Methylobacillus flagellatus KT: one gene and its partner. The protein of the gene in region 2 binds, or shares a complex with, the protein of the main gene of each other region. Links are inferred from orthologs where the notes say so. Each region holds a gene or a part of one and is shown on either strand. Other genes may lie near its edges.

What was found. The genes of interacting proteins can lie anywhere in the genome.
Region 1: the proteins of tldD (region 2) and pmbA are in contact, whole or in part, in a solved structure (PDB 5NJ9), measured with the Escherichia coli proteins. The link is inferred for Methylobacillus flagellatus KT from one-to-one orthologs.

What each region holds. Positions count from the first base shown.
Region 1 is NC_007947.1:607,423-612,950, reverse strand. The notes cover bases 2,637-5,528. They hold pmbA (metalloprotease PmbA), read right to left. Parts: upstream 4,786-5,528; coding sequence 3,487-4,785; downstream 2,637-3,486. Other genes in these bases: yjgA (ribosome biogenesis factor YjgA), read left to right, coding at 4,884-5,426; MFLA_RS03000 (MlaA family lipoprotein), read left to right, coding at 2,676-3,413. Outside these bases: MFLA_RS03010 (AraC family transcriptional regulator), read left to right, coding at 155-1,063; MFLA_RS03005 (class 1 fructose-bisphosphatase), read right to left, coding at 1,468-2,463.
Region 2 is NC_007947.1:1,870,112-1,878,379, reverse strand. Bases 2,594-5,589 are described here. They hold tldD (metalloprotease TldD), read right to left. Parts: upstream 4,832-5,589; coding sequence 3,356-4,831; downstream 2,594-3,355. Other genes in these bases: MFLA_RS08935 (carbon-nitrogen hydrolase family protein), read right to left, coding at 5,048-5,589; MFLA_RS08945 (DUF2934 domain-containing protein), read right to left, coding at 2,998-3,276; mfd (transcription-repair coupling factor), read right to left, coding at 2,594-2,837. Also shown: more of mfd, read right to left, coding at 1-2,593; more of MFLA_RS08935, read right to left, coding at 5,590-5,905; MFLA_RS08930 (YhdP family protein), read right to left, coding at 5,971-8,268. UniProt on the Escherichia coli protein: Metalloprotease involved in CcdA degradation. Suppresses the inhibitory activity of the carbon storage regulator (CsrA).

The DNA.
Region 1 (5,528 bases), 1.3 Mb from region 2 along the record:
GAATGGACTAGGTCGATATCTCTTGCATCATTGCCTAATCCTATTTATCACCTATCTTAAACAGGCCTTATCCTGCAAAATCATCGTCGTTTCATTAATAGATGGCAGTGCTGAGATGCCCCATACACAACCCGACCTGTCGCGGCAGGCAGAAATGTCCGAATTGATCCAACAACTGGCCCCACACGAAGGCCATACCCGCTCGCTGCTCGACGGCGTGCGCCTGATGCGTGCCGACCGACCCCTGGGACGTACGCCGGTACTGTACGAACCGAGCATCGTCATCGTCTGCCAGGGCCACAAGCGTGGCTACCTGGCCGACCGGGTCTACCACTACGATCCTCAGCACTACCTGGTGCTGTCGGTACCGCTGCCCTTCTCCAGCGAAACCGATGCCAGCCCCGAGGAGCCCCTGCTGGCGGTATCCGTGCGGCTGGACATGACGGCCGTGGCCGATCTGGTCATCGAGGTCGATCAACAGGCCAGCCCGGTGCCTGCCGCCCCTGCGGGCATCGTTTCAACGCCATTGGATGCCACACTGGCAGATACCACGGTGCGCCTGCTGCGGGCCTTGCGCTCAACACTGGAAGCGCGGGTGCTGGGCCCGGCCATCGTGCGGGAACTATGCTTTCGCGTGCTGCTTGGCGAGCAAGGCGGCGCCATCCGCGCCGCGCTGGCCAACCACGGCAACTTCGGTCGCATCGCGCGCGTGCTGCGGCGCATCCACAACGACTACGCCCAGCCGCTGGACGTGGACACGCTGGCGCGCGAAGCGGGGCTGAGCGTGCCGGCCTTCCATGCGCATTTCAAGGCCGTGGCTGCCACCTCCCCCATCCAGTACATCAAGTCGGTGCGGCTGCACCAGGCACGGCTGATGATGATTCGCGACAATGTGACCGCGGCGGGCGCCGCAGCCCGCGTCGGCTACGAAAGCCCTTCGCAGTTCAATCGTGAGTTCAAGCGGCTGTTTGGCCGCAGCCCCGGCGAGGAAGCACGTGAAATGCGTTCGGCCTTTGCCTTGATGGAGCCGGCTCAGCTTGAGGCGGCCGCAGCGACCCACTGATGGCTAATACGGTTGCATGGCGAGGGTAGATGGGCGTTGTTTGAGAGCGCTGAGATGCAGACAAGGGCTTGCAAGGGCCGCGTACCGAGCTTTCGGCTCATGCTGATCCCTGAGCCGGCTTGAACAGGCGAAGCGAGATCATGTGCGATATCCAGCCGGCGGCCGAGCCGACCATGCCCTCAGTTAACAATTACGCGAGGCTTTGCATGGAGGATTCCAGATGGACGGCGAACCAGGCAACCAGGCCCAGAAAGTAACCGAGCAGGCTGTTCAGGATCGGCAGGCTGCGTAGAATATGATGGACGCGCCCAAGTTCTTGATAGACCTGATGTGGCGGGCTTGGGCACAGTCCAGCGAAGTGCCGGGCTGGAGTCATCGCCCCCCGTAAGGACCAGGGACTTACGCTACGCCGTCGGATCGGTGAACGAATGATAATCCTGCAGGCGCTCCACTTCTTCGCGCGCTCCCATCATCACCGCCACACGTTGATGCAGACCCGCAGGCTCCACATCCAGGATGCGCCTGTGCCCAGTCGTAGCAAGCCCTCCTGCCTGCTCTACCAGCAAGCTCATGGGATTGGCCTCGTAAAGAAGGCGCAGGCGACCACCCCTTCCTACAGCGCGGCTGTCCAGCGGATAGAGAAATACACCTCCCCGCACCAACAAGCGATGGACCTCCGCGACCATGGTAGCGACCCAACGCATATTAAAATCCTTGCCGCGCGGACCGCTGCTGCCCGCAATGCATTCTGCGATATAGCGCTGCACCGGCGGCTGCCAGAAGCGCTGGTTGGACATGTTAATCGCAAATTCCTCAGTGCTGGCGGCGATGGTCAGGCCGGGGTGCGTCAAATAGAACTCGCCCTGGTCAGGATCCAGGGTAAAGCCATGTACGCCATGCCCCATCGTCAACACCAGCATGGTAGAGGTGCCGTACAACGCATAACCGGCAGCCAGCTGCCGACTGCCGGCCTGCAGGAACGAGGCTTCGTCTACCGAGCCTTCTGGCGCGGGCAAGATGGAGAAAATGCTGCCGACGGAGAGATTGAGGTTGACATTGGACGACCCATCCAGAGGGTCGAATACCAACAGGTATTTGCCCTGCTTTCCGGCAAACACCTGCGCCTGCGCCATTTCCTCGGAAGCGACAGCCGCGACATGAGGCTGCTTTGACGCCATCGCAGTGAAAATGTCGTTGCTGATCACGTCCAGCGCTTTTTGCTCCTCACCCTGCACATTCTCGCGACCAGCACTTCCCATATTGCCCCGCAATGCACCATATCTGATTTCACGGGCTACCGCTTGGCAGGTGGCTGCGATATCCTGTATCAGCGTCAGGACATTATCGGCAACGGCATGTTGCCTTTCCTGCTGGACCAGAAATTCCGAAAGCTTCAGCATGTTTTCCTACATCCTTTTCATAAGGTCGACACAATCTCTCCAACGACGACACTGAGTTGCCAATCGACGGGAAGTTGTTTCATTTTTGCAACTGTCGCACTGGCTAGCGCCCGACTTATGTTGAATTCAATAGACAACTAAAAATCGCTCGGTTAAAGTGAATTCCGTTTGTGTCGAATTAGAGACACTCAATAATAATTTAGGACAGATGTATGCGCGTTAAATTTTCAGGGATTGCGATCAGTGTCGCAGTTGCGCTCAGCATGGCAGGCTGTGCGACCCAAGCCAATAAAGACCCACTGGAAAGTATGAACCGGGGCATTTACAAGTTCAATGATACTGCCGACAAAGCCGTTCTCAAACCAATCGCAGGCGCATACAAGGCAGTCCTGCCGAGCCCGATCCGCACGGGCGTCAACAACTTCTTCACAAACCTCGGTACATTCACGTCGCTAGTCAACAATATTCTGCAGCTGGAACTGGGCAAGGCCATGGACAACACCGGGCGCCTGCTCATCAATTCCACTATCGGGATTGGCGGCTTGGTGGATGTTGCTTCCATGGATGGCGTGCCCAACCACAGGGCTGACTTCGGCCAGACCCTGGGCAAATGGGGCGTGGGTAGCGGCGCCTACCTGGTGCTGCCTTTCCTCGGCCCGAGCACATTGCGCGATACGGCAGGCCTGACAATCGATACGCTTTACTTCGATCCGATCCAATATACCAACCATGTGCGCGAGCGCAACCAGCTGCGCATGTTGAGCTTCATTGACTTGCGCTCACAGTATTTGCCAGCCAGCGACCTGATCGACGATGCCGCATTGGATCCTTACATCTTTATGCGCGAGGCCTACCTGGAGCGCAGGCATCAGTTCGTCACCGGCGAGGCATCGTCATTCGATGATTTCGACGACGATGACGAGGAAGTAACGCCGCCAGAGCCCCAATAAATCATTGCGACACCCAATGAAAAAGCCACGCACCGCGTGGCTTTTTCATTTAAGGCAACATGAATCAGGAAAACTATTCGCCGCTTGCCACCGTCATGCGCTCGATGAGGATGGAACCTGTCTGCTTCGACCCCTGCACCAGCACATCATTACCCACCGCCACGATATTCATGAACATTTCAGCCAGATTGCCCGCAATCGTGATTTCCTCGACCGGGTAGGCAATCACGCCATTCTCCACCCAGAACCCTGCCGCACCGCGGGAATAATCTCCCGTGACCATATTAATCCCATGCCCGAGCAACTCAGTCACCAACAATCCCGTTCCCATAGTGTTGAGCAGGCCGGCTAGGTCAAGATCGCCATGGCGGACGACCAGGTTATGGTTGCCTCCCGCATTGCCCGTGGTCTGCATGCCGAGTTTGCGGGCAGAGTAGCTCCCGAGCATGTAGCCTTCCAGGATGCCGTTATTGATTAGTAGCCTGCCGCGGGTTGCCACGCCTTCGTTGTCAAATGGCGAGCTGGCAAGGCCTCTGGGAATATGAGGCAACTCTTCTATGCTCATGAGGGAGGACATGACCTGTTTACCGAGACTGTCCAATAAGAAGGAAGACTGACGGTACAGGCTGCCGCCGGAGATGGCGGAAACCAAGTGCGAAATCAGCCCAGATGCCAACGGGGCCTCGAAAAGAACGGGTACCTGGCAGGTCTTGATCTTGCCCGGTCCCAGCCGGCGCGCTGCGCGTTCGCCGGCGCGCAAGCCGACAGCGCGTGCCGAATCCAGGTCGCCGGGATGGCGTGCGCTGGTGTACCAATAGTCGCGCTGCATGCTGTCGCCCGACTCGGCGATCACCGAACAGCTGAGACCATGGCGCGAGCTGGGGTAGCCGGCATTGAATCCATGGCTGTTGGCATAAGAAAACAGGCCTTCGTAAGTCGAGACCGAAGCCCCCTCAGAATTGGTAATGCGCGGATCGGCAAAACGGGCCGCCTGCTCACACTCCAGCGCCAATGCCAAGGCTTCGTCTACGCTAATATCCCACGGATGGTGCAAGTCCAGATCGGGAATATCACGCGCTAACAAGGCAGGGTCGGCCAGGCCGCAGAACTCATCCTGGGCCGTGTAGCGCGCGATATTGCAAGCCGCGGCGACGGTATCCCTGAGTGCGCTGGCGCTGAGGTCCGAAGTGCTGGCATGCCCCTTTTGCTGGCCGAAATAAACCGTCACCGACATGCCTTTATCGCGGTTGTATTCGATGGTTTCGGTCTCGCCCATACGGACCGAGACATTCTGACCTATCCCCAAGCTGACTTCGGCCTCCGCCGAGCTTGCGCCCGCCACCTTTGCCAGGCGCAAGACTTCTTCACTCATGCCTTGCAGCTCATCCAGCGTGTATGAAAAGCGAGAACCATGCTCTGTCTGGTCGTTCACAGGAGTCTCTTTGCAAAAAACTGCTATCATACATCAGCATGAAACCCGACAAGACAGAAAACACCGAACATGGCATTGAGCCTGTCAGCAAAACCAAGCGCAAGGCTGAGGCCGATGCCCTGCAAGCCATCGGCGTGACATTGACCGAGCTACCAAGGGACAAGCTCAACAAGCTGGACCTACCGGAAGCCCTATTGGATGCCGTCAACGAAGCCAAGCGCATCACATCGAACGGTGCATTGCGCCGCCAGATGCAATATATTGGCCGTCTGATGCGCGATATCGATACCGACCCCATTGTCGAGCAGCTGCAACGCTGGGAAGGCTCGCACACTGAAGAAAATGCACGCTTTCACCGACTGGAGCAATGGCGTAACCGCCTGATTGAAGATGAGTCTGCGTTGTCGGAATTCATCAGTGAATTCCCCAATACGGAAGCGCAACAGGTACGCAACCTCATCCGCAATGCAAGACGCGAGCATGCTGCAGGCAAGCCGCCCAAGAGCAGCCGCGAGCTGTTCAAGTTATTGCGCAGTATTACGGAAGCGCCACCTCCCGGCACTGAACTCAGCGCTGACTGATCAGATCAGTGCCATGACAGGTGGGTAAGGCCGGCCCCGATGTGATGTCTGGCTGCCCGACACCCCCAGGCGCAAATCGATACCGAACCCACATGATTGTGC
Region 2 (8,268 bases):
CCACGGATTTCCAGGTCGTGCATGGCGAGATGGAAGCCCGCTCCCAGATCTTCGAGCAGCTGGATCGCATCCAGGCGTTTTTGCGCCTGCGGCGTGATATTGCGGTCAGGGTCGGTCAGCAGGTAGGCATAGGCCTGGTGGTGCGAGCGTCCCACGCGTCCGCGCAATTGGTGCAGCTGCGCCAGGCCGAACATGTCGGCGCGGTTCATGATGATGGTATTGGCCGTTGGCACGTCGATGCCGGTCTCGATGATGGTGGTGCACAGCAGCAGGTTGAAGCGCTGCTGGTAGAAGTCGCGCATCACATGTTCCAGCTCGCGCTCGCGCAGCTGTCCATGGGCGATGCCGATGCGGGCCTCGGGCAGGATTTTCTCCAGCTTTTCCTTCATGACGAAGATGGTGTCCACTTCGTTATGCAGGAAGTACACTTGTCCGCCGCGCTTGAACTCGCGCATGGCAGCCTCGCGAATGATGCCTTCGGAATAATGGGTGGCGAAGGTCTTGATCGCCAGCCGCTTCTGCGGTGGCGTGGCGATGACCGAGAATTCGCGCAGGCCTTCCATGGCCATGGACAATGTACGTGGGATCGGTGTGGCGGTCAGCGTCAGGACATCCACCTCGGCGCGCATGGCCTTGAGTTGTTCCTTCTGGCGAACGCCGAAGCGGTGTTCTTCATCGAGAATGACCAGGCCGAGGTTCTTGAACTTGACGTCTTTCTGGATTAGGCGGTGGGTACCGATGACGATATCGATACTGCCATCCTCCAGGCCCTTCAATGCCTGTGCCTGTTCCTTGGCGGTGCGGAAGCGGGAGATTTCGGTGATCTTGACCGGCCAGTCGGCAAAGCGGTCGCTGAAGTTGTGGAAATGTTGTTCCGCCAATAGCGTTGTCGGCACCAGCACGGCTACCTGCCTGCCACCCATGACGGCGACGAAGGCGGCGCGCAAGGCCACTTCCGTCTTGCCGAAGCCGACATCACCACAGACCAGTCGGTCCATGGGACGACCGGACTGCATGTCGCTGATGACGGCTTCGATCGCGGCAAGCTGGTCGGCGGTTTCCTCGAAGGGAAACCCCTCGGCAAATGCCTCGTAGTCATGCAGGCCGAGTTTGAAGGCATGGCCTTTGCGCGCCGCACGCTGGGCGTAGAGGTTGAGCAGTTCGGCAGCGGTGTCGCGTACCTGCTTGAGGGCCTTCTTCTTGGCCTTTTCCCAATGGCCGCTGCCCAGGCGGTGCAACGGCGCGGATTCCGGCGGGCCGCCGGAGTAGCGCGAGATCAGGAACAACTGTGAGACCGGGACGTAGAGCTTGTCGTCACCGGCGTATTCGAGCAACAGGAATTCGGTTTCGCCTTCGCCGAAGTCGATATTGACCAGGCCGCGGTAGCGACCTACCCCGTGCTGTTCATGCACGACCGGGTCGTGCTCGCGAAGCTCGGAGAGATCCTTGAGCATGCCTTCCGTATTGCGCTGCTTTTCCTTGTCGCGGCGGCGCTGCTGGCGGACAGTGTTGGCGTAGAGCTCGGCTTCGGTAATGACGGTGATGTCGTCGACCCTGAAACCGCCATGCAAGGGACTGATGCCGAGCATGACAGGAGCGGTGCCTGCCTGGAAGGATTGCCAGTCCTCGGAGGTTTCATAGGAGATGCCGTGGTCGTGAAACAGCTGCGCCATGGTTTCGCGGCGTCCCAGGCTTTCTGCGGCAATGAGGATGCGGCCCTTGAAGCGGCGGATGTAGTCCTTCAGTTTATGCAGGGGCTGCTCCGAGCGGCGCTCTACCTCCAGCGCCGGAAGCTTGCTGTCATTATCCAGGCTGAGCTGCATCCTGGCCCAGGCGTGGCTTTGGCTGAAGAACTCCTCAGCCTTGATCAGCAAGGTTTCTGGCTTGAGGATGGGGCGCTCGGGGTCATGCGCCAGCTGGCGGTAACGTGATTGCGCATCATGCCAGAAGGCCTGCGATGCCAGGTCGAGGTTGCCGTGCAGGCACAACAGGGCGTCAGCAGGCACATAATCCAGCAGTGTCGCGGTCTGTTCGAAAAACAGGGGTAGATACCATTCGATACCGCCACTGGCGATGCCTTTGGAAACATCCTTGTAAATACGGCTGCGCGAGGGATCTCCCTCGAACATTTCACGAAAACTCTGGCGGAAGCGCGCGATACCGGCTTCATCCAGTGGAAATTCCTTGGCCGGCAGCAAGCGGATATCGGCAACCGGATACAGGCTGCGCTGGGTATCGACATCGAACGTACGGATAGTCTCGATCTCGTCATCGAACAGGTCCAGACGATAAGGCAGGGCGCTGCCCATCGGGAACAGGTCGATCAGCCCGCCACGCACGCTGAACTCCCCGGGACCCATGACCTGGCTGACATGGTGGTAGCCGGCATTGGCACATTGGTTGCGCAAGGCCTCAATGTCCAGGGTCTGTCCCTTTTTCAAGATGAAAGTATGGGCTGCCAGGTAGGCCTTGGGCGGTAAGCGCAACAGTGCTGTCGATATCGGCACGAGCACGATGTCGCAGCTGTTCTGGCTGATCTGGTACAGGGTTGCCAGCCGCTCGGAAATCAGGTCCGGGTGCGGCGAGAAGTGGTCGTAGGGCAAGGTTTCCCAGTCCGGCAGCAGGTGCACGCGTAGCTGCGGCGCATACCAGGGAATTTCTTCCAGTAGGCGTTGTGCATCGAAAGCGTTGGAGGTGACCACAACGATAGGCGCCTTGGCAGAAGTCTCTGCACGGTGGGTGGCGAGTTGTGCGAGTGCCAGGCTATCGGTGCCGGGCGTCAGGGGATTGATCCGGCTCGTTTGGCCGGGTGCCGGAATGGGCAGGGAAAACTGCATTGCTTTGCCGTGAGGGATTGGATAAACGGCCTATTATAGCCTTTTCGCTTGCCAGGTACGCGAATACTGGCGTCTGGCGTGATGATGGCGGGATATGACAAGTGGCACGCCAGGCTGTCCGCTCGCGGACAAGCTGGGGCCTGAAGTGCAAAATTGCGTGCTACTTGCTGAGCAGCTTGTCGATCTGGGCCTCGGCTGCCGTCCAGTATTCTACCGGGCTGCCCGCAAAGCCATTGCGTTCGGCAAGAAAATAAGCGGCTACTTCCACCATGCGGTAGCGCTCTTCCGCGCTGATCTGGGAGGAGGGCGCAACGGCCTTAGTTTTGCTTGAACTGCTCTTTCTGGGGGTCGTGGTCTTCTTGGGGGCTGCCGCTGGTTTAGCCGCCGCGGCGCGGGTAGTGGCAGGTTTCTTTGCAGTGGTGCTCTTGGGTGTAGCCATTTCGGTTCCTTTCTCGTGGTCGGGACTTCCGTTCTGCTTGGAATAGGGGGAGAAGGCGGTAACCTTCGGCACCATCATATTAAACCGTTCCACCCACCGTCAAGCCGTCAATGCGCAGGGTGGGCTGGCCAACGCCGACCGGGACGCTCTGGCCTTCCTTGCCACAGGTGCCGACGCCGCTATCCAGGGCCATGTCGTTGCCGATCATGGATACGCGCGTGAGCACGTCCGGGCCATTACCGATCAAGGTCGCGCCCTTGACCGGATAGGCGAGCTTGCCGTCCTCGATCATCCACGCTTCGGCTGCGGAAAACACGAACTTGCCGCTGGTGATATCCACCTGGCCGCCGCCGAAGTTGGTGGCATACAGGCCTCTCTTCACCGACTTGATGATTTCCTCGGGCGCCATGTTGCCGTTGAGCATGTAGGTGTTGGTCATGCGCGGCATGGGGATGTGGGCGTAGGATTCACGACGCGCGTTGCCGGTGAGCGGCATGTTCATGAGACGGGCATTGAGGCTGTCCTGAAGGTAGCCGCGCAGGATGCCATCCTCGATCAGCACGGTGCGCTGGGTCGGGTTCCCTTCATCGTCGATGTTGAGCGAGCCCCGGCGGTTGATGATGGTGCCGTCATCCACCACGGTAAGGCCCTTGGCGGCGACCTGCTGGCCGATCGCATTGCTGAAGGCGGAACTGCCCTTGCGGTTGAAGTCTCCCTCCAGCCCGTGTCCGATCGCCTCATGAAGCAGGATGCCGGGCCAGCCTGGCCCGAGCACGACAGTCATGCTGCCAGCAGGAGCAGGACGGGCTTCCAGGTTCACCAATGCCTGGTGTACGGCTTTCTGTGCGTAGTCCTGTAGTACTTCGTCAGTGAAATAGCGATAGTCGAAGCGCCCGCCGCCGCCGGCGGAGCCCTGTTCACGCCTGCCGTTCTGCTCGGCGATTACCTGGATGGAAAGACGTACCAACGGGCGCACGTCCGCCGCCATGACGCCATCATGGCGCGCTACCATGACCACCTCATACTCGCCCGCAATCGAGGCCATGACCTGGGTGATGCGCGGATCCGCCTTGCGGGCGTACAGTTCCAGGCGCTCCAGCAGCCTGACCTTGGCTTCGGCGCCCAGCGACGCAATCGGGTCTTGCGGCAGATAGAGTTGGGGAGCATTGACGCGCTGTACGGCCTGGCCCTGTCTTTCTTCGCCAAGTGCTGCAATTGCGCGAGCGGCATTCGCTGCCTGTTTCAGCGCGGGCAGGCTGATGTCATCAGAGTAGGCGAACGCGGTTTTCTCGCCGCTCACTGCGCGTACGCCGACGCCTTGGTCGATGCTGAAATGTCCCGACTTGACCTGTCCTTCTTCCAGCCCCCAGCTTTCTGCCCGGCTGTATTGAAAATACAGGTCGGCGTAATCCACCTGGTGCGACATGATGTTGCCGATCACGCCCTGCAAATGTCCGATATCCAGTCCGCTGGGACGAAGCAAGGCTTCGGTCGCGGTATGGAAATGCGAGTCGGTGGCAGGACTGGAGGCGGTCGGTAATGTATCGGGTTTCATGGCATTACATCTTCAAGGTTGCATTGACGCCATCATAACAGCCAGCTGAGATGGCGGAATATAAGTATTTTCTGTAAATGGCGGCGATTGGCTGCTTTTTCAAGCACGACAGCCTGGTTTTAGGAATGTCGCGTGCAGATCCTCATGGGAGACGGTGCACAGTCCCTGCAAGTGATTCAAGAAGTCAAGGCGACCACGGCGGAAGCGCATGCCTTTTCAAAGCTTGCGGTGTTTTAATGCTGGCAGGCTCTTGCGCAGACTTTTCAGGTAGGCGGTATTGATGGAGGAAATCACGATGCCTGAGCCGCGCGGCAGCCTGTCCTGCACGACGCCCCACGGATCCACGATCATGCTGTTGCCATGTGTCTCACGCCCGGATGCATGATAACCGCCCTGGCCTGGTGCAATGACGTAGCAGAGGTTCTCGATTGCACGCGCCCGCACCAACGTTTCCCAATGCGCTTTGCCTGTCGTCTCGGTAAAGGCCGATGGCACGGCAATGATGTCGACTTCCCCCATGGCGCGGTATAGCTCGGGAAAGCGCAGGTCATAACAAATGGAAAGCCCGAGCTTGCCAAAAGGCGTGTCTACGGTCACTACCTTGTTTCCAGGCTCTATGGTTTTCTTTTCCTGGTAATGCTCGTCGCCTTTCTCGAATCCGAACAGGTGGATTTTATCGTAGCGTGCCACTTGTTTGCCCCTGTCGTCGAAAACCAGGCAGGTGTTGCGCACCTTATCCGGGTTCCCGCATTCCAGCGGTACCGAGCCGCCGATGATCCAGACCTGGTGTTTCTTGGCCGTCTTCGAAAGAAAGCGCTGGATGGGGCCGCTGCCTTCCTTTTCCCGGACGGCGACCTTGTCGGTATCCTTGAGACCCATGATGGCAAAGTATTCCGGCAAGGCGATTAACCTGGCCCCCATGTTGACGGCAATTTCGATCAGGCGCTCCGCCTCGCTCAGATTGGCTGCGACGTAGGGCCCTGAGGCCATCTGGATGGCGGCAATGCGGTGAATGCCAGGGATGGAGTTCTTGTTCTTGCTCTTGGCAACTTTTTCTCTTGATTTGATGGCCATGGTTCGTGATTCCGGACGGACTATGAATTGTCAGCTTGGTTTGTTGCATTTGTAAGTGCCGGTTGTCATCTCCCTGGCAGCATGGGTGTCTGGTCGGCATTTTCGCGCCTGCTGCCCGCCTCGACTTCCACCGGGTTGTCCCAGGTGCCGACGAACTCGTACTCCGAAGATGCGATCTGGTTCAGTGGGTCTTTCAGCAGCTTCTGCGCGAGGTAGGTGGCTGCACCCACGACAGGGCCGCCTGCCAGCGCGGCAATCGAGAGGCTGTCGCTGACATAGGGCGTTACCTTGACCTTGATATGCTGGGTTTCCTTCTGCAGGTTGGTTTCCCCGGTCATTTGCACCAGGGCGGTGGGACCTTCCAGGCGGAAATCGTCGCTGCGCATGATGCCTTCATCGATGCGCACGCTGGCGCTGATCTTGTCGAAGGCAAAGCCGCTGCTGAAGACATCGCGGAAATCGAAAGTGAGGCGGCGCGGCAGGTTCTGCAATGTCAGCACGCTGAACAGACGGCCTACGCCGGGCTGTATCTTGAGTATCTGCCCCTTGCGGACATCGAGCTGGAGATTGCCACTCAGTTTAGTCGTTTCGAAATCATGCGGGCTACCCGGCCACTTGAGCTGGCCCGTGAGGTTGGCCGAGCCATCCCTGATGGCGTTGGGATAACCGAATCGTTCCAACGTCTTGCCTACGTTGCTGATTTTCCAGTTGATATTGAGGCGGGTGTTGGGGGAGCGCTTCCAGTTGTGCCATTCGCCTTCGGCATTCAACTCGCTTTCCGGGGATGAGATGCGCAGTTTCTCTATGCTCCAGTCATTGTTGTGCTCGTTGGCGAGCAGCTCGAGTTTCCCTAGCTGCTTCGGGCCATATTCGAAACTGTCGGCGACGATATCCAGCGAGGGGTACTCATTGACATTGCTTTGCTGGCTGAATTGTCCCTGGGTGCGCAGCATGGCTGTGTCTGGTGTCGAAGATGGGATGCTCAAGCGCTTGAGGCGGGCCAGCACCTTGCCGTTCCCATGACTCAGCCACTGGATATCGCCAATCATTTCCTTGCTTTGTGCCTGCGCCTGCCAGCCATCCTTGATCGCGGTGGCAGCGAGGTTGAGGTCATTGATGCGGCGGTCGAATACGTCCAGCTTGCTGATGTACAGGTCAATATTGCGGATATCCACGCCATGACCAGATTGCTGACTGCTTTCCTTGGTCGCGATGGCCAGCGCCCGCCATTCATCGATATCCAGATGGTCTATCTTGCCATGTATCCTGATGCCCGCTTGCTGGGGGAGCGAAGGTGCAGCATTGAAGGCGATATCTCCACGCTCCAACTTCCAGCTGCCGTCGCCTTGCTTGGTACGGACAAACAAGGCGCCAAGGTTGTTGCCATATTGGATGGTGATGTTGTCCTGGCTGGGGGTGGGCTGTTTTTTCTCGATATGCAGGGGCACATTGTCGTTCATGGCCTTGTTGAGCGGGAAGGGCAGGCTGGATGTCATGCCCTGCAGGTTGGAGTCGATGACGAGATTGACGCCGTTCGGGCTGACAACGATATTGCCCTGCCAGTCGGCGGTGCCGAAGATGCGGGAGAAAATGCCATTGCCAAAACTGGCGCGCAACCCGGCATCACTGACCTGCCCGTGGGCCGTAATGTGGATGGCCTTGTCCTTGCCTGTGCTGAGGCTGACCTGCGCCGGTCCGCCGTACACCCAGGTGCTTATGTTCTGGCCGCTCACGCCATGTTCCGTGAAGTCCAGTTTGCCGTTGATGCGGCTTAACGGCGGGATGTCCTCGCTTGCGAGGCTACCGTTGGTGATGGTGTAGCTGCCCTTGACCTTGGTCGCGTTGGCGTCATGCAGCGGAATCTGCAGATTCAATGCCAGCTTGCCGGTACCGCTGGCTTGCAGTCCCTCGGTGAAGCCGCCCGTGATCTTGATCAGCGGGCTGGAGTTGAGATACTGGATGCCGTGGCTGACCGGGCCTTGGCCTTCGCTCGCGATGCTCACGACAGGCTGGTGCGATGCTAGGTTGGTGATCACAACCTTGCTCTTGGTGATGTCGGTACCTAACGTGCTGCCCTTGCTGGCATTCAATTCCATGCGGTTGCTTTCGAAAAGCATATCGAGGGCGATATTCTCGATCTTGGGCCACTCCGGGGAGAACCTGAGTTCGCCGTCATGAATCTTGGCTTTGACCTGGAACAGGCTGTTCTTGTTGTCGGCGAAGGGGAATTCGCGCATGTTGCCTTTGACGATGATACTGACATCCTCGCTTTTTCCGGCGAGGATGGCGTTATCCAGCCACGAGAGGGTGTGCTCGCCCAGCATCACGGGATAGTAGAAGCGCGCATACTGCCCATCCACGCG